Regions from separate parts of the Paenibacillus sp. FSL R5-0517 genome, predicted to be linked through region 4. Evidence: riboswitches for the same ligand, from Rfam matches in the RefSeq annotation. Region 4 holds a riboswitch; each other region holds the start of a gene.
The links. Region 4 has a riboswitch for thiamine pyrophosphate ahead of thiC (phosphomethylpyrimidine synthase ThiC). Riboswitches for the same ligand answer to the same signal wherever they lie in the genome.

Region 1: another riboswitch for thiamine pyrophosphate. It lies ahead of MKX40_RS17560 (thiamine phosphate synthase); the one in region 4 lies ahead of thiC (phosphomethylpyrimidine synthase ThiC).
Region 2: another riboswitch for thiamine pyrophosphate. It lies ahead of MKX40_RS02290 (ABC transporter substrate-binding protein); the one in region 4 lies ahead of thiC (phosphomethylpyrimidine synthase ThiC).
Region 3: another riboswitch for thiamine pyrophosphate. It lies ahead of MKX40_RS04470 (ABC transporter ATP-binding protein); the one in region 4 lies ahead of thiC (phosphomethylpyrimidine synthase ThiC).

What each region holds. Positions count from the first base shown of each region.
Region 1 is NZ_CP150235.1:3,995,295-4,001,100, forward strand. Features, by position in the region: gene thiO (glycine oxidase ThiO) at 1-813, opposite strand, end outside; gene MKX40_RS17560 (thiamine phosphate synthase) at 828-1,526, opposite strand; TPP riboswitch at 1,720-1,829, opposite strand; gene MKX40_RS17565 (ABC-F family ATP-binding cassette domain-containing protein) at 1,905-3,455, opposite strand; gene MKX40_RS17570 (hypothetical protein) at 3,593-4,576, opposite strand; gene MKX40_RS17575 (hypothetical protein) at 4,563-5,114, opposite strand; gene MKX40_RS17580 (hypothetical protein) at 5,111-5,509, opposite strand; gene MKX40_RS17585 (hypothetical protein) at 5,526-5,806, opposite strand, start outside.
Region 2 is NZ_CP150235.1:476,489-482,294, forward strand. Features, by position in the region: gene MKX40_RS02275 (ABC transporter ATP-binding protein) at 1-782, opposite strand, end outside; gene MKX40_RS02280 (ABC transporter permease) at 822-1,580, opposite strand; gene MKX40_RS02285 (MTH1187 family thiamine-binding protein) at 1,580-1,870, opposite strand; gene MKX40_RS02290 (ABC transporter substrate-binding protein) at 2,125-3,165, opposite strand; TPP riboswitch at 3,386-3,498, opposite strand; gene MKX40_RS02295 (phospholipase D family protein) at 3,743-5,143, shown strand; gene MKX40_RS02300 (hypothetical protein) at 5,350-5,784, shown strand.
Region 3 is NZ_CP150235.1:990,101-995,906, forward strand. Features, by position in the region: gene MKX40_RS04465 (ABC transporter permease) at 133-936, opposite strand; gene MKX40_RS04470 (ABC transporter ATP-binding protein) at 923-1,690, opposite strand; TPP riboswitch at 1,867-1,969, opposite strand; gene MKX40_RS04475 (aspartate/glutamate racemase family protein) at 2,256-2,966, shown strand; gene MKX40_RS04480 (radical SAM/SPASM domain-containing protein) at 3,085-3,960, shown strand; gene MKX40_RS04485 (pectate lyase) at 4,310-4,978, shown strand; gene MKX40_RS04490 (copper amine oxidase N-terminal domain-containing protein) at 5,167-5,806, opposite strand, start outside.
Region 4 is NZ_CP150235.1:703,411-709,216, reverse strand. Features, by position in the region: gene thiC (phosphomethylpyrimidine synthase ThiC) at 1-1,644, opposite strand, end outside; TPP riboswitch at 2,064-2,177, opposite strand; gene MKX40_RS03315 (IclR family transcriptional regulator) at 2,325-3,068, opposite strand; gene MKX40_RS03310 (alpha/beta fold hydrolase) at 3,427-4,452, shown strand; gene MKX40_RS03305 (Fe-Mn family superoxide dismutase) at 4,613-5,806, shown strand, end outside.

The sequences.
Region 1 (5,806 bases), 3.3 Mb from region 4:
ATGTTCATCTGAGAACTGAACGGCAGCTATTTCTCCTTTTACCGACCACACAGGTAAGCTCAGATTCACATGTCTCATCAATGCTTCACTCTGTAATCCAGCCGCTATAACGACATGTTTGCACGTTATCTCACCGATCGATGTGGTAATCCCCTGCACGCCGTGTTCGTTTGCTCGCACATGTATATCCTTTATGTTCTCCATAAACCGCGCTCCCATTGCTTGAGCAGATTCCGCATATGCCCTAGTTAGATGGACAGGAAGGATTTCACTCTCGTATGGTCTGTAGTAGGCTCCGTATGTATCTCTGTTAAGCCACGATGCCTCCTGTTGCACAACCGAACGATCCCACCACACCTCATCAGCAGACAAACCGGAATTTCGATTGTTCTTATAGCGGCTTAATTCACTGTATGATCGAAAAGGGGTGAGGAATCCATGGCGTTGCAGGCCAACCTCTACCCCACTGAGGGCATCCATTAGCCCTTGTTGCTCAATAAGTAACTGTCTACTCTGCCTGGCAAGCTTAGCCATCAAAGGATGAGCAAAATCCTCACTATCCGCCGCCAGCATTCCAGCCGCTGCGCAAGAAGTGCCTCCCGCAATCGCGGAACGCTCCAGCAACAAAACATCCTGTCCACGGGAAGCAAGCTCATACGCAATGGCACAACCAACAACACCTCCGCCTACAATAATCGTTTCTGCATGAATTTTATCCGGATTATCAGTTACACTTTTGCTTCTTGATTCCGTTTCAGAGTTCAGTTGATGACTGAAATGATTCCTGTTCTGACCCGTTACGATCTCATTCATCCTCTCATCTCCTTTCACCGGCTTAGACTTCCTGTAGCAACGATAGCCTGCCTTAGTGATGCAGCTGCCCTATCCGGGGAATCGCTCGACCATACATTTGAGATCACGGCGACTCCCTGTGCCCCTGCAGAGCGAATCGCGTCGATGTTTCCCGGCTCTATGCCCCCGATCGCGATGACAGGAATGGAGACACCTCTGCATACTTCATCAAGAGCATATAATCCTCTTGGTTCTAGATCTGGCTTGCTGTTGGTCGCGAAGACATGCCCGAAGAAAAGGTAATCAGCTCCCTGTTCTTCAGCGATTTTTGCCTCATCGATGGAATGAACAGATACACCCAAACGAAGCCGCTGCTTTTTGCTTATGACAGCATTGTAGGAGTTGTACTTGCGCAATGCGTCTTGCCCCCAATGAACACCGCCATAGAGATCATTCTGTGAAGGCAGTTCTGAACCATTGATAACGATGCGACAAGATGGAACGCCAACACCACGCAGACTTTCAGCCCAACTGATCTTGTCTTGCCATGTAAGTTGTTTCTCTCGTATATGAATATAGTCCACCCATGGCCAAACGTCCTTGGCTGCTTTTACAAAAGATGCTCGATCTCCTGCACCCGTAGATACAACATGCAATTCAAATGATTCGTGAACATGCTCATGAAAAATTGCGGTCCCCTCCCTCTCCTTCCAGGCGTGAATGCTATGAAACACAAAAAAAGCCACTCCCGTAGGGGAGTGGCTGCGTATGAATTATAGGATCAGATCACTGACTGATGCATACAGTTCATTTCGTGCAGTACAGCTATAGACCTATAGCCATAACGTTATACACGCAACTGCATGTCAATTTGCTAAGCAAACGGTTGAAATCCTCTCGAGTTGCCGTTTGCTCACGTCATTCACTGAAACGCGCTCGCCACTTCCCTACGCTGGTATGATCCAGATCAGGTGCAAAGGGTCCGGAATCGCATTCATCCATCTCAGCCGCATCGTGCGGCCCCCCTAGTGTTCATATGAAGTTGTAGCCTATGTTACCATAGACGGATTTTTTTGTCACCGTCATTTATGCTAAACATGGTCTTGAATCGTCTAGTTTTTCTCAGACCACTCTTCGACATTCCATGTTTTGGTGACCCAACCCTCGTAAAAATCAGGTTCATGAGAAACCAGTAATACCGTTCCCTTGAATTCTTTCAAGGCCCGTTGCAACTCCGCTTTGGCTGTGACATCCAGATGGTTCGTTGGCTCATCGAATAAAATCCAGTTGCTTTCACGCATTAAGAGTTTGCATAAACGAACCTTGGCTTGTTCTCCACCACTCAGCATGTTGAGCGGACGGGTAATGTGCTCATTTTTCAACCCGCAGCGAGCGAGATGACCCCGCACCTCGTTCTGGGTCAAATGGGAAAACTCATTCCAGACATCCTCAATCGGCGTGATATTCCCAGCACGAACTTCCTGTTCAAAATAGGCCGTTTCGAGATAATCTCCCAAAAAGGTCTTTCCACTCAGTGGAGATATTTTCCCAAGGATGGTCTTCAGCAGTGTCGATTTACCCACACCATTACAGCCTACGATGGCAATTTTCTCACCACGTTCAATCGTCATCGTCATTTTGGGAAGCAAAGGATACGTATATCCAATTTCAAAATCAATACCCTCAAAGACCGTTTTGCTACTCGCGCGGGCATCCTTGAATTTGAACGTTGGTTTAGCCGCTTCATCTGGGCGATCAATACGTTCAATCTTATCCAGCTGTTTCTCCCGGCTCTTCGCTCGACCTGAAGTTGAAGCCCGCGCCTTGTTACGCTGAATGAAATCTTCCTGCTTCTTGATGTACTCTTGCTGCTTCTCGTACGCATCAATATGCTGGGCTTTATTCATATCAGCCATCTCCAGGAACTTGTTATAGTTCGCTGCATATCTCGTTAATTTGGCAAATTCCAAATGATAAATGACATTCACGACTTCATTCATGAATTCCGTGTCATGGGAGATTAAGAGGAACGCGTGCGGGTAGTCCTTCAGGTAACGTGACAACCACTCAATGTGCTCTACATCCAGATAGTTGGTTGGCTCATCCAGTAGCAGAGCTGTAGGTTTCTCGAGCAGAAGCTTGGCAAGCAGCACCTTGGTACGTTGTCCACCACTTAGAGCTGCAACATCTCGATCAAGACCAATTGCAGACAAACCAAGACCATTGGCCATCTCTTCGACTTTGACGTCAATCAGATAAAAGTCGCCCTGCTCCAGTTGTTCCTGAATATCGCCCATCTCTTCCAGCAACTGCTCCAGCTTATCTGGATCTGCATCTGCCATCTGGTCTGTGATATTCATCATTTCTTTTTCCAGTTCAAGCAACGGAAGGAAAGCATCCTTAAGCACATCACGAATCGTTTTGCCTGGCGTAAGCTTTGTGTGCTGATCCAGATATCCATAACGGACTTTAGGTGTCCATTCCACTTTTCCACTGTCTTTAAGCAATTTACCGGTAAGGATGTTCATTAATGTAGATTTACCTACACCATTGGCACCAACAAGTCCTACGCGCTCTCCGGCGAGTAAACGAAACGATACATTTTTAAATAACGTGCGATCTCCAAAATTGTGACTCACGTTCTCTACTGACAATAAACTCATAAGATGAGGTTGCTCCTATCTATTAGACATTACTTTTATTATGGTTCCGAAACCCTATTCTAGCACAGGTCTCATCTTTTCTGAAAGTAATGTAAACAGTTCAGGAACCTCTTCCATGATTTTTCATACAGGCTTCCCTAACGATTAGAGCAGTTATATTCGAAATAACCTTGCGCAGCTGCTTGTTTTGCATCTGTGAACACCTCTTCGGCGCGGTAACCATTACCACATGTGGAGCGATAGTAGTACTTGATACCCGTTAATGGATCTACTCCACCTACGATTGCTGTTTTCTTCACAAGCCTGCCTCCACCAATTGCGTAATTGTTGATCTTCTGGTCACCAACACCTATACCTTGGATAAAGGCCATAATTCCTGTATCGTTGATGGAGTTGTACCAATCTTCCTGTGCTATCATGGGCATCGTAAATGTATAGGATACACCGTTCTTTCTGGCAAACTCATTATGGCGATTAATCACATCAGCAAGATCATCCTGCACAGAAGTCACAATCCGGCTTCGTCGAACTTGTTCAAATACGCTGCTATCTTGAAGTAAAGGAATCTGTGTGGTTGAAACCAGTTCTTTTTGAAAGCCCTCCACCCATCTCCCTGCGCTTGCGTCGTAGGCATAGACATAGTCGTCCAATGTAAAGTTAATACTGTTACCGTATGAATCTGAATATGTATAAGGTTTCTTGGGACTCCATACTTGCCTGAAAGAATCTTCCAGGTTACCTGTCAACTCTGTTTCTGTGGACAACATATAATAGCCATCGTAATCCAGAATAACCACGGCAGGAATGTAATTAAACATGTTTCGAATAGCTGCGGCATCATCCTGAATCCCCATATTCAAAGCCATCGTCTGAGTAAACGTCAACAAGGCAAGCTCCTTATCCGCTTTAACAAACTTGGTTGAATCATAACCTGCTTCATCACTTTGTTTCTCATTTTGATGCATAACTGCACCTGCATCCATCACTGCGGTTTGAAGTGCAGATCTGTATCGATGTCCAAGAAAGTTAGCCTCTTCGGCATCTTGGGTATGGAGTGAGATGATCCAGAAGAGCGGGAAGAAGATCAGCACGAATACTATGGATAGCTCAGTAATCTTCATTGAGGACCATACCTCCGTAGGTTACAAATACCGCTGAGGCCCGAGCCGTACCACTAAGCCATTCACGAATGAGCATGGAAGGTGTACGGTTTGTATTTTGGAGCGTCACGGTAAAAAAATCTCCTGTTGTCAACGTGTATCTTCGACCAGGATCATCAGCCGGAATCACACTTGAGGTAGGGAATAGTCTCTCTCGAATCTGAGCTGCATAATATCCATCCTGTACAACCTCGTACGTCCCAGTAAAACTGTTAATGTCCAACGGGTCCGTATAATGAGGTACATATTTCTTATGTAAATGTTCCATCGACACCTCATACACATTGCCCGTCTGGGCCAGTTGCTCCTCAAACTCAGCCAACATTCGAGGTGAAATATACCCTTTCGTGCGGACTGCATCGACAAAACGTGTTACATTCTGTATAGCCGTCATACGTGCTATATCATCCTGCCGATCGGCTGTTTCAGCAGCTGGATACACATAGAGCAGAAGAACTGCGAGCAATACGGCAAGCAACTTGGATGCAGCATTAATCAATTCACACTGGCCTCCTTCCAAAAAACAATCTTGAGCAGTTCTCCAGTTTCATTTCGTATCAACTCTGGTCTGTAGGTAGCATCGAGCTGGACAGGAATAGTCGCTGTTTTGCTGACTAGTGTATCGATTACATATGAAGTCCCGTCTACCTCCACAGGCACGCCTGTGCCTGTCATCTGTCTTACGGTATGTAACACTTCCGCACCACTATACTGAGATGGTTTGGTGGTATGCAATGTTGTTGTCAGACGACCTTCCATGCCGACTGCTGTCCGCACTCTATCGTTCAATGAAGCTGATAAAATCTTAACATTCTGTTGCCCGTACAGGCAGGCTGTCACAAACAGGACAACCGCCGTACAAAACAACATAAGATGCTGGGTATTCTGGGACATGTTAAACCAACTCCTGTCAGGATTGCTGGAAGATTAGCCCTCTTACCACGTTGGAGCGGTCTTTTACAATAATGGCTTTGAATTTACCACTTGGATTGACATATTGATTGTCCTTTTCACTCATAGTCTGGTTAATAATCCCTACTTTATCGTCAGGAGCAATAACCGAGCCGTAGTCCGCGTTATTGAGATCCTGTGAAATGTTCAATTGGTTGCCATACCATTGACCCGCTTTATTTTTACCTGTAATGACTTGAATACCGAACTGATCCTTGTCCGCGTATTTACGCAGCGCAT
Region 2 (5,806 bases), 230 kb from region 4:
TGCAACACCGTTGCAGGCCGGTTGGATAATACATAGACCCGATCCGCAAGCAGCAATGCTTCTTCGATATTATGGGTGATGAACAGCACCGAACGACGGTTCTGTTCCCAGATATCGAGCAGCCAGCGCTGCATGTCGCTACGTGTGAGTGCATCCAGCGCGCTGAAGGGTTCGTCCAGCAGCATCAACTCCTGCGGACTAAGCAGGGCGCGCAGGAATGCAGCGCGTTGCTGCATACCGCCCGACAGCATATGCGGGTATGCCTGCTCGAATCCGGCAAGACCCACGCTACTTAACCATTTTCGAGCCTCCGCAAGTGCTTCAGCCCGGGGAGGAGTATCCATAGCTACTTCACCAGCAAGCAGTACATTGTCTTCAATGGTACGCCAAGGGAAAAGGGCAGGCTGTTGTGGCATATAACTGATTTTGCCACGTTGGCCCGTAACATCGTGACCGTTCATGAGCACTTGCCCTTCCTGTGGCTTCAGCAGACCACCGATGATATGGAACAGGGTGCTTTTGCCACAGCCGGATGGCCCAACGATAGCGACAAACTCACCTTGCTTCACAGTCAGGGACAGGCCGTTCAACACCGGTAGCCTGCTCCGTCGTTCACGAAATGATGCATGAACATCCACGACGTCCAGTGCAGGTGGAACCGAAGCAGCAGTCGTATATGTCGGTAGCCCGGAATTAGTCGAGTAAATTTTTTCACCGTGCTTTGGTTCCAATGTGCGTGCTCCCCGTTCAGGCTGGACGTGTTCGTCCTGTTGCTGATTCATATGCTGATCACTTCCTAATATATAGACTTACATGCTTTGTTATCGCTTCTGTGGCCGCCAGCGCACGAGCAGCTTCTCCAGCAACGCGATGAGCAGGAAGAGCAGCAAGCTGAGCGCGACAATAATCATGATTGCCACGAATAAGCGATCTGTGCGATAAGCTGATTTTTGCAGCATCATATAATAACCAATACCCTTGTCTGCACCAATCCATTCGGCAATGATGGCACCCATCACGCTATAGGTAGCGGCAATTTTGACACCGGAGAACACGGAGGGCAGGGCATGGGGTAGTTCCAGCTTCCAGAAGATATGGTGACGTTTCGCACCAGCCATGCGCATATAGTTCATCATCGCTGCATCGGTACGAGTCAAGCCGTCCATCGCAGCTACCGCAACGGGGAAAAAGCAGACTAGTATGATCGTAATCAGCTTAGGCAACAACCCGAATCCGAACCAGATTAACAGGAGCGGCGCGAGCGCGATGGTCGGGATATTTTGACTAAGAATAAGTAAAGGATACAGGGCTGACTTGAGAAAAGGAACTAAATGCAGCACCATTGCAATCAGTAATCCAACCGCTGTGCCGGCCGCGAATCCGATCAGGGTTAACTGAATGGTTGCGGAGGCATGCATGCCAAGCCGATCAGCCTGGGATGCCGCTTCGCGGGCGATATCGGACGGTGCTGGCAGCATCCATTTCTCGATATGGAATAGGGAGACGGCTCCCTGCCATATCGCTATAAAGAGAATAACCGCCACGAAGGGCGGCCATACACTTTTGAAATAAGCATTCATTAGCGGTACTTCTCCGTCAGGGTATCCATGCTGAAGCCAGTAGGGCTATGGGCGATTTTGATCTGAGAGATGATGCTTGGGCTGCCAGCCTCGACGAGTACTTCGTGCATTTTGCGGACAACCTCCAGCAGTTCCTCCAGTTCCCCCTCCATCGTGGTGTCGAGCGGGTTCACCTGATATTTCAGACCAGACTGTTGAATAACTTCAATGGCGCGATCTACATAAGGATAAGAGTTCTCGCCATTTGGCGTTTTCGGAATAACCTGAATGCTAAGTAATGTGCTTGCCATGAGAGATCACGGCTCCTTTCGTGATAAATTGCATGAATTGAACCAGGTTTACACTTATCACTCCGATTGCAGTACCCTCTTCCGATCACTGTTATCTCCGGATTTCTTTAATGAATTCTAATGGAGGAAATCCGGGGATAGCATATGCTTCCGAAGGAGCTTTCTTTCAGAAAGCTTTTAGGTGAGCGCTTCGCTTCTTCAGATGGGTTCTGCACTCTTCGTTCTTGTGTAAAAAAGTTAAACTTAAGCAATTTTTATTGGGGTAAAAACGCGTTCGTATATGCTTTGCTCACGTCGACCTGTTCATCCAGCAGTTTTTTGCTAAACATCCAGTCGGTGTAGTTCTGCCATACTTCCTGTTTCTGTTCTCCCCAGCGCAGGGCGTCATCCGTGTACTTCGGACTCAGCCATTTCTGGCTTGCCAGTACCAGGTCTTTATCCAGATCAGGTACGGCCTTGATCAGAATATTCGCTGCGTCTTCGGGATGATCAATTGCGTATTGATATCCTTCTGAAGTGGCTTTCAGGAATGCTTTCACCAACTCAGGATCGTTCTGAATCGTCTGCTCGTTCGTAACGAGAACAGGCGTGTAGTAATCCAGTGCATCTGAATAATCCTTCACATATAACATGTCGATCGGTTCCCCGCGCAGTTCAGCTTCAATCCCCGTCCAGGCGTAGAAAATCCATGCGAAATCAATATCCCGTTTCACTGCGGTGAAAAAGTCGGCATCACCCATGTTAATGTTTTTCACTTTGGATACGTCGGCGCCTTCGCCTTCCATAATGGATTGCATCACGGCTTCTTCCACAGGCGAACCCCAACCACCATAGGTTTTCCCTTCAAAATCTTTCGGTGATTTGATATTCCGATCCGCCGGAGCAGCGAACCCGGATGTATTATGCTGAATAACTGCTGCGATGGAGACGAGTGGAACCCCTTGTGTACGGGCTTGAGTTACACTTTCCTGATAACTTACGCCAAATGGCACTTCATTGGAAGCAACCATCGTATCGGCGCCGCCGGCACCTGGCTGAACAATCTCCACATTCAAGCCTTCGGCCTTATAAAAACCTTGATCTACGGCCGCATACAAGCCGGTATGATTCGTATTTGGTGTCCAGTCGAGCACCACTTTAACATCCTTGAGGGCTGCGTTGTCACCTTCATTGCTGCTCTCCGTATTCGTGCTGCCGTTCTGTTCAGCCGGGGCAGCTTCTTTACCGCCACATGCGGCCACAGTCACCAGTAGTACACATAAGAGCAACAGTCCCATTGTTTTACGCCATTTCATCTGTGATTCTCTCCTTCGGTATGTCCGGCCAGTGGCACGGGTACTCCTTGGCTTCATATCCAAGCTTCTTGCATAAATCGGCAGATTTATACCAGCTATGATCCGGATAACGTCACTTTTTTTAGCTCTCTGGCTATATAAAAGAACATTAAAAAAAGCGCCCCGTAATCCGGGACGCGTGCAGGCGTTAGAGAGGTGGCGTTCAGCCATAGGGCTGTGCCATTTCGATATACTCCGATTCCTACGCTGGCATGATCCAGATCAGGTCTAAGGGTTAGTATCTTGGTGGGATACACTCTCAGCCGGCCAATTCCGACTCCCCTGGGAAACTATGAAGTTACGGGCATTACTAGGTGTAATTATAGGCCAGAGGCCCAGTCGTGTCCAGTCAGGAACTGGATGGGAACGGATTTCCGGTCATCGTCTATTTGCTTCTAAGCCGCTTCGGTGATTAGTTTTTGATCGTTTGGCCTTGAGCCGAGCAGCTTGATTCATTTAAACAACATAATTTAGGTACAAAAGGAGATAGTACTGCTATACCAATAAATACTTTTACATAAAAATGGGGGAGTACTGAATGATCCTTAAAACCATAATCGCAATGATTCTGTGTTATAGTGCCTACGTTTTCTTCACAGCCTACCTTTTATTTTTGGTTCCGTCTCCATCTGCTATTGAAAATACGGATATGCAAAAATCGTTAACAAGAGGAAGTACAACAGATCGCGTAATGCTCCTGGAGGACGGCTTTCAATCGGGTCAGGTGAGAATCCAGACCATTCGAGAGGCAAAAACAAGCATCGACCTGGCCTATTACTCCATTCAAAAAGGAAAAACATCTCAGCTTTTTTTTGCTGCTTTATTCGATGCGGCTGATCGGGGTGTTCAAGTTCGAATCATTTTAGACGGGATTTTTCACAGCATGCGCGGAGAATTGCGTGATATTCCAGATGCCATTGCAGCTCATCCCAATGTCGAATTAAGATATTATGAACCACTCCACCTATTTATGCCATGGACATGGCATAATCGTCTGCATGACAAGATCCTTCTTGTCGACAACACATATGGAATCATTGGCGGCCAAAATATTGGTGATAAATATATGGCATTGCAACCCCCAAAAGACTATGTTTTTGATCGGGATGTCCTTGTTTACAATGCAAACGATAATACGAACAGCACGGTTGTTGAAATGAAACAATATCTAGATCAGTTATGGAACCATCCATTCACCAAACCAGAAAAACATGCAAAACGTCAGCATCATGCAAAAGGGTTAAAAGAGCTGGCTCAGCTGGCTGATTTATATCAAAAAGCCCAGGCTCAGAGTGATCCTTTTGTGAAAGTGTTGCCCAAGGAATGGGTTCGAGGAGCGCTTCATTCCGACCACGTTGCTTTCATTCACAATCCAATTAAAAGGCTGTATAAAGACCCCATCATGTGGAGGACATTTGTTCATTTCGCCAATCAAGCAAAGTCGAAAGTGTACCTTCAGACGCCATATGCCATTCCTACCAAGAAAATGGAGAAAGCCGTACATCTGTCGATGAATCCAAAAGCAGAATGGGTCATGCTGACGAATTCAATCCAGCAGACCCCTAACCCTTTGGCTTTCGCGGGATACTTAAGCTCTAAGGAACGGTTGCTTGATACCAGTCTGGCCGTATATGAATACGAAGGCCCTTATTCCATACACGGCAAATCATTTGTCATGGATGATTACCTCAGCATGGTTGGTTCGTATAATCTTGATCCCAGATCTGCCTTCCTAAATACCGAATCCGCTGTGGTCATTTACGGTTCTGCATTCGCCAACGAACTAACAGAGGCTATGGATATCAAACGTGCACATAGTACACTTGCGGTTAAAGATGAACATCCAGCAGAATCTACGAATCAGAAAGGCTCTATTTTCAAACGAATAGCAATCACAGCGTTATCCAAACTGTCTTTTCTCTGGAAATTTATGTTGTAGAAAAAATCGTATTCTCTTGAGCTTAACTTTTTCTCCGGTTTATCAAAACTTGAAAATCAGATTTGTTCACGGAATGTTCACTTATGTAGTGGGAGTCATCATCTCTATAATTACGAAGGTAAACAGAGAGGATGAGAGAATTGCCAACGAGCAAGAAGGAACAAATTATTTTCGGCTTAATGATGTGTACAGGAATGGTCCTGGTGATGATGACTTTCAATTTGTGGCACACTGGGATACTTGGCAAGTTGTCCCCGCTTGAGATCCTGTTTCAATTCCTATTGTGTTTTGTCATCGCTTTTCTGGTAGAGTCCTTCATTGTTGGCCCAGTAGCGAGAAAAATTGCATTTTCCTTACCTTTTGACAAGTCCAACAAGATTCTTGGTGTGCTGGTCATGTCATTTTTTATGGTGATTGGCATGGTCCTGATCATGTCTTTGTACGGAATGATTTCAGCGTATCTTGCGGACCAATTAAATGTGGTATCCGTACTTGGTACGTACCTGCATACAATCGCTCGTAATTTCAGTCTGGCACTTCCATATCAGTTGATCATTCTAGGGCCGCTCGTACGATATGTATTCGGTAAATTCATCAAGAGCAACGGGCATATAATGCCTACTGTTAACAAAAGTGTGTAATTCCGATGGCCTTAAAGTATTT
Region 3 (5,806 bases), 290 kb from region 4:
CAGTATGTTAACGGACAAGATGACAAAGTACTGATTGAAGTTAGCTGCTGAAATGGTGCATAAGTTATGTTGTGTAGAGCGTAATTCTTGTAGTAACATCTAAAATCTAAATTCTCTCTACGTTTTATCCAACTATTTTTTCGCTTCATGGCGCCGAGTGCCAAACCGTTTCTCCAGCCAGGCAATCAGTACAAACAAAACGATCCCGAGCAGGGATAACAGCACAATAGCGGCGAACATCGCGTCCGTGTTCATGTTGCTGGACATGCGGCGGCTGAAGTATCCGAGACCTTTACTGCCACCGAGCCATTCGCCTATCGTTGCACCAACCACGCAGTACACCACAGACATCTTTAGCCCCGAGAAGAAGGCGGGAAGTGCCAGTGGAACCTGGAGTTGGCGAAAAATATCCCACGTGCTGGCTCCCATGGTGAGCAGTAGTTCACGCTGCTCTGGATCGCCTTGGCGAAGTCCATCGTAGGTACTCACCACAATGGGAAAGAAGGCGATCAGGAACACCACCGCAACTTTGCTCCACAGCGTGTAGCCAAACCATAGGATGAAGACGGGGGACAGGGCAATCAACGGGATCGTCTGACTGATTACGATGAAGGGATATAACGCTTTTTCAATCGACCGATTCATATGCATACCAGTTGCAAGTGCAATTCCGGCACCAATGGACAAGCCAAAACCAACAACAACCTCCATCAAGGTAGCAGGCAGATGTGTAGCCAGCAGGAGGTGACGATGCTCATACAGGGAGTTGGCAATCGCCGTTGGGGCTGGAATGATGAAGGAGGGCACCCATCCCATACGCACAATCCACTCCCAGAAGACAAGCAGCAAGAGCAGGAGCCAAAGAAACAGACCATAACGGTCAAGCCAACGCCTTACGTTATTCTTCATGCAGTTTCCCAAGTTATCCTCTCGCATGCAATTGTTCCTCCAGTCGTCGTCTCATCTGAACGAGCGCCGGTTCGTAGATCATGTCCGAATGTCTTGGACGTGGCAAAGGTACCGTCAAATCTTGTAGCGGTTGGCCTTGGCTCCCCGGAGTTAACAGGATAATCCGATCACTGAGTAGCAGGGCCTCTTCAATATCATGCGTAATGAACAGCACGGTTTTGCCCAGATCTTCCCACAGCTCCAGTAGCCAGCGATGCATCTCGCGTTTGGTTAAGGCATCGAGTGCGCCGAATGGTTCATCCAGCAGCATGAGTTGGCCACCTGTCAACAAAGTACGAAGCAGCGCGACACGTTGGCGCATGCCACCCGACAGCTCGTCCGGATAAGCATGCGCGTAGCCGGATAAGCCAAATCTGTCGAGCCCTGCCATAATGTCTGCGCGAATTTTTCCCTTATCCTGTCGCCCTGGAGCAACTTCAGCGGGGAGCATGCAATTCTCCATGACGGTTCGCCAGGATAACAGGAGGTCCTTTTGTGGCATGTAGGCGACCTGCCCCAGTCGCTTTCCTTCAGGGACCCAAGGAATTTCAATGGTTCCGTGGGTTGGCTCAAGCAGACCTGCCAGCAGCTTGAAAAGGGTGCTTTTACCGGAGCCGCTAGAGCCGATGAGCGAGACGAATTCGCCGTTGGTTACACGCATCGACACATTGGAGAGCACGGGAGAATCCCTTTTTCCCGGGAAAGCGTAGCTCATGTTGTGAATGGTTATGTTATTATCCATCTCGTTCTGTTCCCCCTTGTTATTCCAAATTCAACTTCAAACTGCGGGATCTTTCATTACACCTGCTGATCTGCCCGCAGAACGCGAAAAAGACCCACCCATTTCCGGAGAAATGAGTGGGTCTGTAAGTTCAATTCACATTAAAATTCATTATCAACATGAAAAAATCCGCTTACAAAAAGGCCGCTCCACTTCCCTCCGCTGGTATGATCCAGATCAGGTTCAAAGGGTCCGAATCATTCGATTCGTCTCAGCCGTAAGGCTCCCCTAGTGCATTGTTCAAGATATGCAGTTATGTGTTCAGCATATATCACATGCAAGTGGAATGTAAAGGGGGCGCTCAGAAAGAATGTGAGTACTGATCTGAAAATGGTACCGTTCGGATTATTAGGATTGCACAGCCAGATTATTCGGGCAGACGCATTAATCCGTTGCCGGAATTGCTCCAGTTTCCTCAACTCCTCTTACTGTGGCAGGTTTATTTAATGAAATAGATACGATACAATATCTACTGAATTTCTATACACTGCTTTCGGGATGTAATCAATGGAAGGGGAAGTGTAATATGAGAACGATTGGTCTTATTGGTGGAATGAGCTGGGAGTCATCGTTAGAATATTATCGAATTATTAATGAAGAAGTGAAAAATAAATTGGGAGGATTGCATTCAGCCAAGTGCATTTTATATAGCGTGAATTTTGAAGAGGTCGAGCGTTATCAAGCTGAAGGTGATTGGGAAAGCGCTGGTGAATTATTAGGGAATGCTGCTCAGTCTTTGGAAAAGGCAGGAGCAGAAATGATTGTAATTTGTACAAATACGATGCATAAAGTGATTAAACATATTGAAGAAAAAGTGACACTACCCATCGTACATATTGCTGATGCAACAGCAAATCAAATTCATAACTCCCATATAAGTACGGTTGGTTTACTCGGAACCAAATATACGATGGAACAAGACTTTTATAAAAAACGAATTGAATTTAATGGTATTAAGGTTTTGATACCGAATGAAGAGGATAGAAAAGTTGTCAATAAAATAATATACGAGGAATTATGTTTAGGGAAAATTGAGCCCTTATCAAGGGATTATTATAAAAAGGTGATCCAAAGGCTGGTTGATGATGGAGCTGAGGGAATCATATTAGGTTGCACCGAAATTGGATTATTAGTAAAAGTAGAGGATTCAGAAGTTCCATTATTTGATACAACACATATTCATGCGATTGAATCTGTTCATTTGGCACTAGCCAAATCATTTGACTCAACCCGATAAACCCGTTCTCTGATTTACCTTGGCTTATGAACTCGATATAATAGGGATGGGCCGTACAGGCCGGATCACAAAATGCAGGTGGGATTGTTCTCCCTCCTAGGCAGAATGGGGACCCAAGTTGAAAACGTTCAAAAAAGTATATATTGAGATCACGAGTATCTGCAATCTGGCTTGCAGCTTCTGTCCGCAGACGCAGCGTGCCAAAGGATTCATTGACCCTGAAGTCTTCAACAATATACTGGAACAAGTTAAACCACATACCAATCATATTTATCTACATGTCAAAGGCGAACCCTTGTTGCATCCCAAAATAGATCTTCTGCTAGATTCCGCACACGAGAAGGGACTCAAGGTGAACATTACAACGAATGGTACACTGCTGCCCAAGACTCAGCATAAATTGCTTGGTAAACCGGCGCTGCGTCAGATGAACTTCTCCCTGCACAGCTTCGATGGGCACGAAGGTTCAACCGACCGTGACGGATATCTGAGCAACATTTTGTCTTTTGTACACGAGGCGGTGAAACACAATGTCATCATCTCATTCCGACTGTGGAATCTGACGCAGGATAACTTCACGAATGCTCAGATGAATCGAAATCGGGAAACCCTTGAAGTGCTGGAACGTGAATTCAATCTGGACTTCCGCATTGAGGAAAAAGTGGTTCCAGGCAGCGGGGTCAAAATTGCCCCGAATGTATACCTGAATCAGGACCACGAGTTCCAGTGGCCAAGTCTGGATGCACCTGAAGATGACGGCAAAGGCTTCTGCCACGCATTGCGTAGTCAGGCGGCTGTGCTAGTGGATGGAACGGTGGTTCCATGCTGTCTCGATGGCGAGGGTGTGATTAACCTGGGTAATGTGCACGAGAAGTCATTCTCGGAGATCATTGAAGGGGAGCGAGCGAACAATCTGGTATATGGCTTTTCCAAGCGGGAAGCTGTGGAAGAGTTGTGTCGAAAGTGCGGTTATCGTCAGAGGTTTGGAGCCTGACATCTTATATCAGCAAGCTGGAAGCCATTCAAGATCACACATTTGAAAGACAAATGTAGTGATCTTTCTTGTTTACTGGGGATTAAAGTCAGAGGTACTTACGTTACAAATGAGCATACCAGAGGTTGATATCAGCATATTGTTCAAAGATCCTGACTTGCAAAAAATGCCGATATGACAGTCATTATGCGATGTCAGGATATATCTGATCTAATGATTATTTTAGTTACCTTCCTTATTTGGTAGGATTAGGTTGTGAGTTGGGCAGAGGTGCACCTCTGGCGAACTTTCAGTACAAGCACAGGCTTGTACACGATCCATAACGAGAGAATAAGGGAGGAATAAAGTAATGAAAAAAATGTTGACGTTGTTGTTGTCTGCTGGTTTGGTTGCTTCCATATTTGGTGCGGTTCCCGCTGCTGCTGCGCCAACAGTTGTTAATTCAACGATTATTGTTCCAGCGGGCACGACTTATGACGGTCAAGGCAAAACATTTGTAGCCAATCCTTCCACATTGGGTGACGGGTCTCAAGCAGAGAATCAGAAACCGGTATTTCGTCTGGAGGCAGGGGCTACGCTCAAAAATGTAAATATCGGATACCCTGCTGCCGATGGTGTTCACTGTTATGGCAACTGTAATATATCAAATGTAGTTTGGGAGGATGTGGGTGAGGATGCACTCACATTGAAGTCGGCCGGAACGGTCAACATTACCGGCGGTGCGGCGTATAAGGCCTATGATAAAGTATTCCAGATCAATGCAGCCGGAACGATTAACATCAAAAATTTTCGTGCAGATGATATCGGTAAGCTGGTACGTCAAAATGGTGGAACGACCTTCGCAGTTAACATGACGCTGGATAACTCCAATATTTCCAATGTGAAAGATGCTATTATGCGTACAGATAGCAGTGTATCTCAAGGGAAAATTACGAATACCCGCTATTCCAAAGTGCCAACCCTGTTCAAGGGATTTGCTTCAGGTAAAACCAGTCAATCCGGCAATGTCCAATATTAAACGAGAGACTCAATCGCTGGAGTTGTTAAAAATATAAGCTCCACTTAATTTGGAAGTAAGCCGGAATATAACGCTAAAAAAGAGCGTCCCAAGGTCATTGTCACACTGACTTTGAGGAACGCTCTTTGTAATGCAGATGTCACCATAGTATAGTTCTGCTGAGTAATGTTTCATTGTGGAGGCTCAAATTATTTCTCTCCCGGAACCTCAACGATGACTTTGCCATGCTCGGGGGCAACGGAACCGCTATCCGTGGAGCCCAACTTGTTTATGACCTCATATGAGGTTTCTTCAAGCATGCGGGAGTACTTGAATGATACGAGTGTTTGACCTGCTACGGAAGGACGAGTTCCTGCTTCAGCAACGGCTTTGGTTTTAATAAAGAACAGGTCACCGATAGTTCCTTCATTATTGCTGATGTTGGCCTGCCATTGCAGCAGTGCACTTCCATTTTTAAGAACATAATAACTGACCAGATCGTTATCCTCCACAACGAAGAAACGATCTTTTTTGCCTTGTTCAAAAATGTATTTAATGGAGGAATCCACCGGACCCAGAGGGTTGCGAATATCCAGACGTGTTTGTCCGAGTTCAGAGAAGCGTGGCAGATGAAGTGCGGCTTCGCGCGCCATAGTCAGATCAGAACTGTTATATTCTTTTACAATCGTAGCATCGGTAGTGTAAATGTAGGCTTCCTTGGCCTTCTGATTCCACTGCACCTTCGTACCAAAAGCCTCACCAATGGCACGGAGCGGAAGCATCGCTTTACCATTCACCAGAATCGGGGCGGAAGACAAAGTTGCATTTTGGTCATTTTTCTTCATTGTC
Region 4 (5,806 bases):
GCAGAAATGAGCTTCTTTGGCCCCTTCTGCCGGCAGCGTCTCATCATGGTAAGATAATGCCCGTTCCGGGTCGAGTGAAAGGTTAAACTGATCCCGCCAGCGGAACTCGAAGCGCGCCTTGGACAATGCATCATCCCGGCGCTGAGCACGTGGATGACCTTTCGCCAGATCGGCAGCATGAGCTGCGATCTTGTAGGCAATAACCCCTTCCCGTACATCATCCTTGTTGGGCAAGCCCAGATGTTCTTTTGGCGTGACGTAACAGAGCATGGACGTGCCAAACCAGCCAATCATAGCCGCACCAATGGCGGACGTAATGTGATCGTATCCCGGGGCAATATCGGTCGTCAGTGGCCCAAGTGTGTAGAACGGTGCCTCTTGGCATATCTCCATCTGCAGGTCCACATTCTCCTTGATCTTGTGCATCGGTACATGCCCCGGGCCTTCGATCATCACCTGCACATCATGTTTCCATGCGATCTGCGTCAGTTCCCCAAGCGTAGCCAGTTCCGCCATCTGAGCTTCGTCATTCGCATCGTAGATACTGCCTGGACGAAGTCCATCTCCCAGCGAAAACGCCACATCATACTTTTTCATAATCTCGCAGATTTCTTCGAAATGGGTGTACAAAAAATTCTCCTGATGATGCGCAAGACACCACGCTGCCATAATGGACCCGCCCCGGGATACAATGCCTGTCATCCGCTTGGCGGTCATGGGGATATAACGCAGCAGCACACCTGCATGAATCGTAAAGTAGTCCACGCCCTGCTCTGCCTGCTCAATGAGCGTGTCTCGGTACAATTCCCAGGTCAGCGCTTCCGCTTCGCCATTCACCTTCTCCAGCGCTTGATACAGCGGCACCGTACCAATTGGTACAGGTGAATTGCGGATGATCCATTCCCGTGTCGTATGAATGTTTTTGCCTGTCGAGAGATCCATCACCGTATCCGATCCCCAGCGCACAGCCCAGGTCATTTTCTCGACCTCTTCCTCGATGGAGGAAGATACGGCAGAGTTGCCTATGTTGGCATTGATCTTCACGTGAAAATGACGACCGATCAACATTGGCTCACTCTCCGGGTGATTGATGTTGGATGGCAGAATCGCCCGTCCACTCGCCAGCTCCTGCCGCACGAACTCCGGTTCCACCCCTTCACGGATAGCGGCATACTCCATCTCTGGTGTAATGACTCCCTGCCTCGCGTAATGCATCTGCGTGACACAGCGCCCAGCCTGAGCACGCAGTGGTTGTCCCCGAAATCCAGGGTACTCTTCAGCCCCGGCTCTCCTCCCACCGGGCTTTAGTCCGTTATCCTCGGGTTGAACGGCTCTGCCCTCATATGCTTCAACATCACCGCGTTCCATAATCCAATGATTTCGGAGTGCGGGTAATCCCTTCCGAATATCCATCTGGAATTCGGGATCAGTCATGGGGCCGCTCGTATCATAGACACGCAGCGGTTCGTTATGCTCCACCCCTTGGGGAGTATTGGTGTCATGAAGGGCTATCTCACGCTCCGGTACAGCTATGTCCGGCCGTGAGCCCTGAATGTAGACTTTGCGGCTGCCCGGAAAGGGCTGAACCCGTCCGGCCGCTCCTGTTTCCTTTTCCACCTGCTGATCGTTATGTTCCTGTTCCATCGCTTGTTGTCCCGTTTGATTTCCTGTACTCATGTTTGCTCGTCTCCTCCTCCGTGTTCGTTCACTAGGTTTGGTTGGCATCGCCATCAGCTCGCTTACGCACCTGTCCCAAATCATGCAGAGCGCAGAGAAGAAAGAGCGATCCTACACCAGACCAAGGGGGAGACATTATTCATGTACAGATAACAACAGAACGGAGGTTACCACAGATCATGGATCTATAATGATTGCTCTCTCCAAGCCCACTTTTGCAGGTTATTGAAAAAAAAGTCCATGGAATGTGTGTTATCTCGCCCGTCCACTGTATATAAAAAAAGCCGGCCCCCGAAGGAACCGACTTTAATGTCCATCACCAATAATGCTCCTGGTTGCAGCTCCATAACGGAGTCCTGCAAGAGTCACACATGTGGTGGTTGTGGTCATATCGCCGATTACTTCCCTACGCTGGTATGATCCAGATCAGGTGCAAAGGGTCCGGAATCTCATGCGATTCCGTCTCAGTCCGGACAATTCGGACTCCCCCAGTAACGTTAAAAGTTGCGGCATTCATAAGCCGCTGTTCATATTCAATGAAGCTGACCCCGATGGGCCGTCCATTACAGAGTAGCGCAACCGGAACATAAAAACAACCTTTATATTCCAGAACACCAACCCAATTGGAGAAAAACCTTACATCAATATCAGGATAACATGAGCCCCATCTGCGTAGCAGCTTCCTTTAGCACAGGTGCGTATTCGTGCAAAGTCTCCTGCGAAAGTCGGCTGACAGGCCCTGAGACCGAGAGAGCAGCTGCAATATTGCCTCGGCGATCCATAATCGGTACAGATACCGCTGCAGCTCCCGGCTCACGCTCCTCATAACTCGTCGCATATCCGTTATCCCGGATATCTCCCATTTGCGCCAAATACACCGCAGGGTCAATAAACACCGGCCACTCCGGCCCGTTCATCAGCTCCTCACGATCCTCGTCCGTGGCAAACGCCATCAAGACTTTGCTGGAAGCGCCCACAGACAGCGGGAGTCTAACACCAACGGGAGCGACTCGGCGAATCGCCTGATCACTTTGCACCGCCTGAATCCGAATCCGTTCACTGCCATCACGCAGGTACAGACTCACGGTCTCCCCCAATCGATCTCTCAGTCGCTCCATCGCAGGCAGCAGCAGAATAGCGGGATCATCACTACGGGACATATGAGCCGACAGCTCCCAGATTCGGATGCCAAGTCGATACTTCTCTGTTGCTGCATCGCGGATTACGAATCCTCGATCCTCCAGTGTAGCCATCAAGCGGTGCACTGTACTTTTGTGCAGGCCGATCTGGCTTGCAATCTCGGTGAGTCCCAGATCACTGCGTGTGGTAAAACATAATAATATATCCAGCGCCCGTTCCACAGCCCGGACGGTTAACTTGCGATCTTCCATGGCATAATGCCCTCCTCATGTTTCATCACATGAAACTTGGTTACATAAATTATATGAGAAACGGTCTCATCTGTAAACCAAAAAGAGCCAAAATTGAAATAGGCCAACGTGTAAAATTTTCCTTTTTATAAGACTTAATCCCCTGTAATTTACACACTAAGGTAATTTTACCCATATATCTTAAGAACTATATAACAATTGCGTAACAAATGCCCTCAAGCAATTGACTTTGACTATATTGGAACATACGATAAAGATATATTACATTAAGATATCGCTCTGAAGCAGGCTCTGAATAGACGCAATTCTCTTTTCATTTCGTTGTTATCTTCAACTGAACTTCAAAGGAGGGGCATTCATGTATCCAACATCCCAGAGCGAAGCCCCGCTGCATACAAAGGTGTCCGATCTGCCCTCTTCCCTATCACCGAGGCTGATTCGGTTCAAACATATTATCGTAGCGCTGCTGCTCTCCGTTGTATTTTTTCTACTGTTTTGTTTTATTGCACTGCATGGTTACATTGCATGGGTATTATCCAACCCGACTGTAGCGCCTGTCTTCTCCAATCCGATGCAGGCCAAGAATATGAAGTACGAAGATATCACTTTCCCGGCAGCAGATGGCAGCCGGACGATGCAAGGATGGTATATCCCTGCTGACAATGCCGCAAGCAAAACGATTATTTTCAGTCACGGCTATGGTGCCAATCGTGAAGAAACATGGGTACCCATGTATGACCTGGCACACTATGCCCATCAACTTGGGTTCAACGTCGTCATGTTCGATTATGGCTTCGCCTCCCAGGTGAACAAAGCTGTAGCCACAGGTGGCAAGGCTGAGTCCCAGCAATTGCTGGGTGCCATCCAGTTCGCCAAGCAGCGCGGTGCGCAGGAACTGGTAGTCTGGGGTTTCTCCATGGGTGCCGGTACGGCGCTTCAAACCGGACTGATTACACAGGAAGTGGATGCGATGATTCTGGACAGTACGTTCCTGCTTGAGCCGGATACGCTGTACCACAACATTCATAACCAGATCGATCTCCCGCGTCAGCCTACACTGGAGATCATGAAGCTGTTGTTCCCTGTTCTGAATGGCACCGGATTGCAACAGATTCCATACCAGGAAGTGAAAAAGGAAGATTATCCGTTCCCGATTTTCTTCATTCATGGTACGGAAGATGAGAAGGCGCCTTACCCAATTGCAGAACAGCTCGCCGCCAATCAGACCAATCCGTACTCGGATGTATGGATTGTCCAGGATGCGCACCATGAGTTGATCTTCCGGGAGCATCCAAAGGAATATCTTCGCCGTGTCTCGACTTTCCTGAGTCATGTAACAAAAACAAGCAGTGACGATGTGCAGAACACGAATAGTGGAGAATAATCAAACTTCAATCATCGGATTTTCCGTTGATTTTTGAGCCCCTCAGGGGGCTCTTTTTTTTGCACTCATAGGACAACAGCCCGACGGAATATACTCTTGGGACGCATGAAGCAACGGTCTACATATGCGATGAAATTCAACTGAAGGAGGCCCACCATATATGAACTGGGATGGATATGGTCACCTGCTGCCTCTGCGGACCTTGGAAGAAATCCGTTTCTGGAAAGAGCAGGAGAAAGAACATACACTCGTCATTCGTGCACTGGTGCCCGATCTGGAGCCCCCATACGTCAAGCTGCTGGAGGAATGGGAGGCTACCTTTGCGAACAGTGAGCGAGTAGCGAATCAGCTGCTAAAACAACTATTGCCCGCAACCCATCCGCCTGCTCCCTACATCGTTCGTTGTATCGATCAACTTGTGTCGGCTGCTCGGCAGCAATCGAGAGAGTTCATCAAACAGCTGTATGTTCTTCTGGAGCAAAGTGCTGCGGTGCAAGCTGTTCCGCTTGCCAAAGTACTTATTTTGCATTTGATCCGCGAATCAGAGTATTTTCTGGGCGTATTGGATACGCTTGGCCAACCTGGCATCTTGCGAGAAACAAATTTGGAGCCGTCACTTTTTCTGGAAAATGCACTGCATACGTCAGGCTCAGCAACCACCCATCGCCAAGCTTCAGAAGCTCCAATTTCTCAAGAGGGGAATGTAAACGCACCTGCTACTTCAGCGCAGATTCAATCCACAACCGTTCAATCACCTTCTACCGAAACAACACAAGCCACGCCCAGCACTACTGCACCTCCCGTAAAAGAAAAGCCGGTTCCCATTGGAGGGCACACACTGCCCCCTCTTCCCTATGCGTACAATGCGCTGGAGCCACATATTGATGAGCTAACGATGCGTATCCATCACGATAAACACCATCAATCTTATGTGGACGGACTAAATGTAGCAGAGAAGAAGCTGGCGGAATCGCGAAAAAAGAATAACTTTGAACTCATCAAGCATTGGGAACGTGAACTCGCCTTCAACGGGGCAGGCCACTACCTGCATACGATCTTCTGGACAATTATGAATCCTGCTGGCGGCGGTAAACCTTCCGGCATGCTCGCAGAGCAGATCAAGCGGGATTTCGGAAGTTATGAAGCGTTCAAGAATCAATTCACTGAAGCTGCGAACAAAGTGGAAGGCAGTGGCTGGGCGATGCTTGTCTGGAGCCCGAGAGCACATCGTCTGGAGATTTTGCAGGCGGAAAAACACCAGAACCTGTCCCAGTCCGATATCGTTCCACTCCTGCCGCTGGATGTGTGGGAACATGCCTATTATCTGAAACACCAGAATGAACGCAAAAAGTAT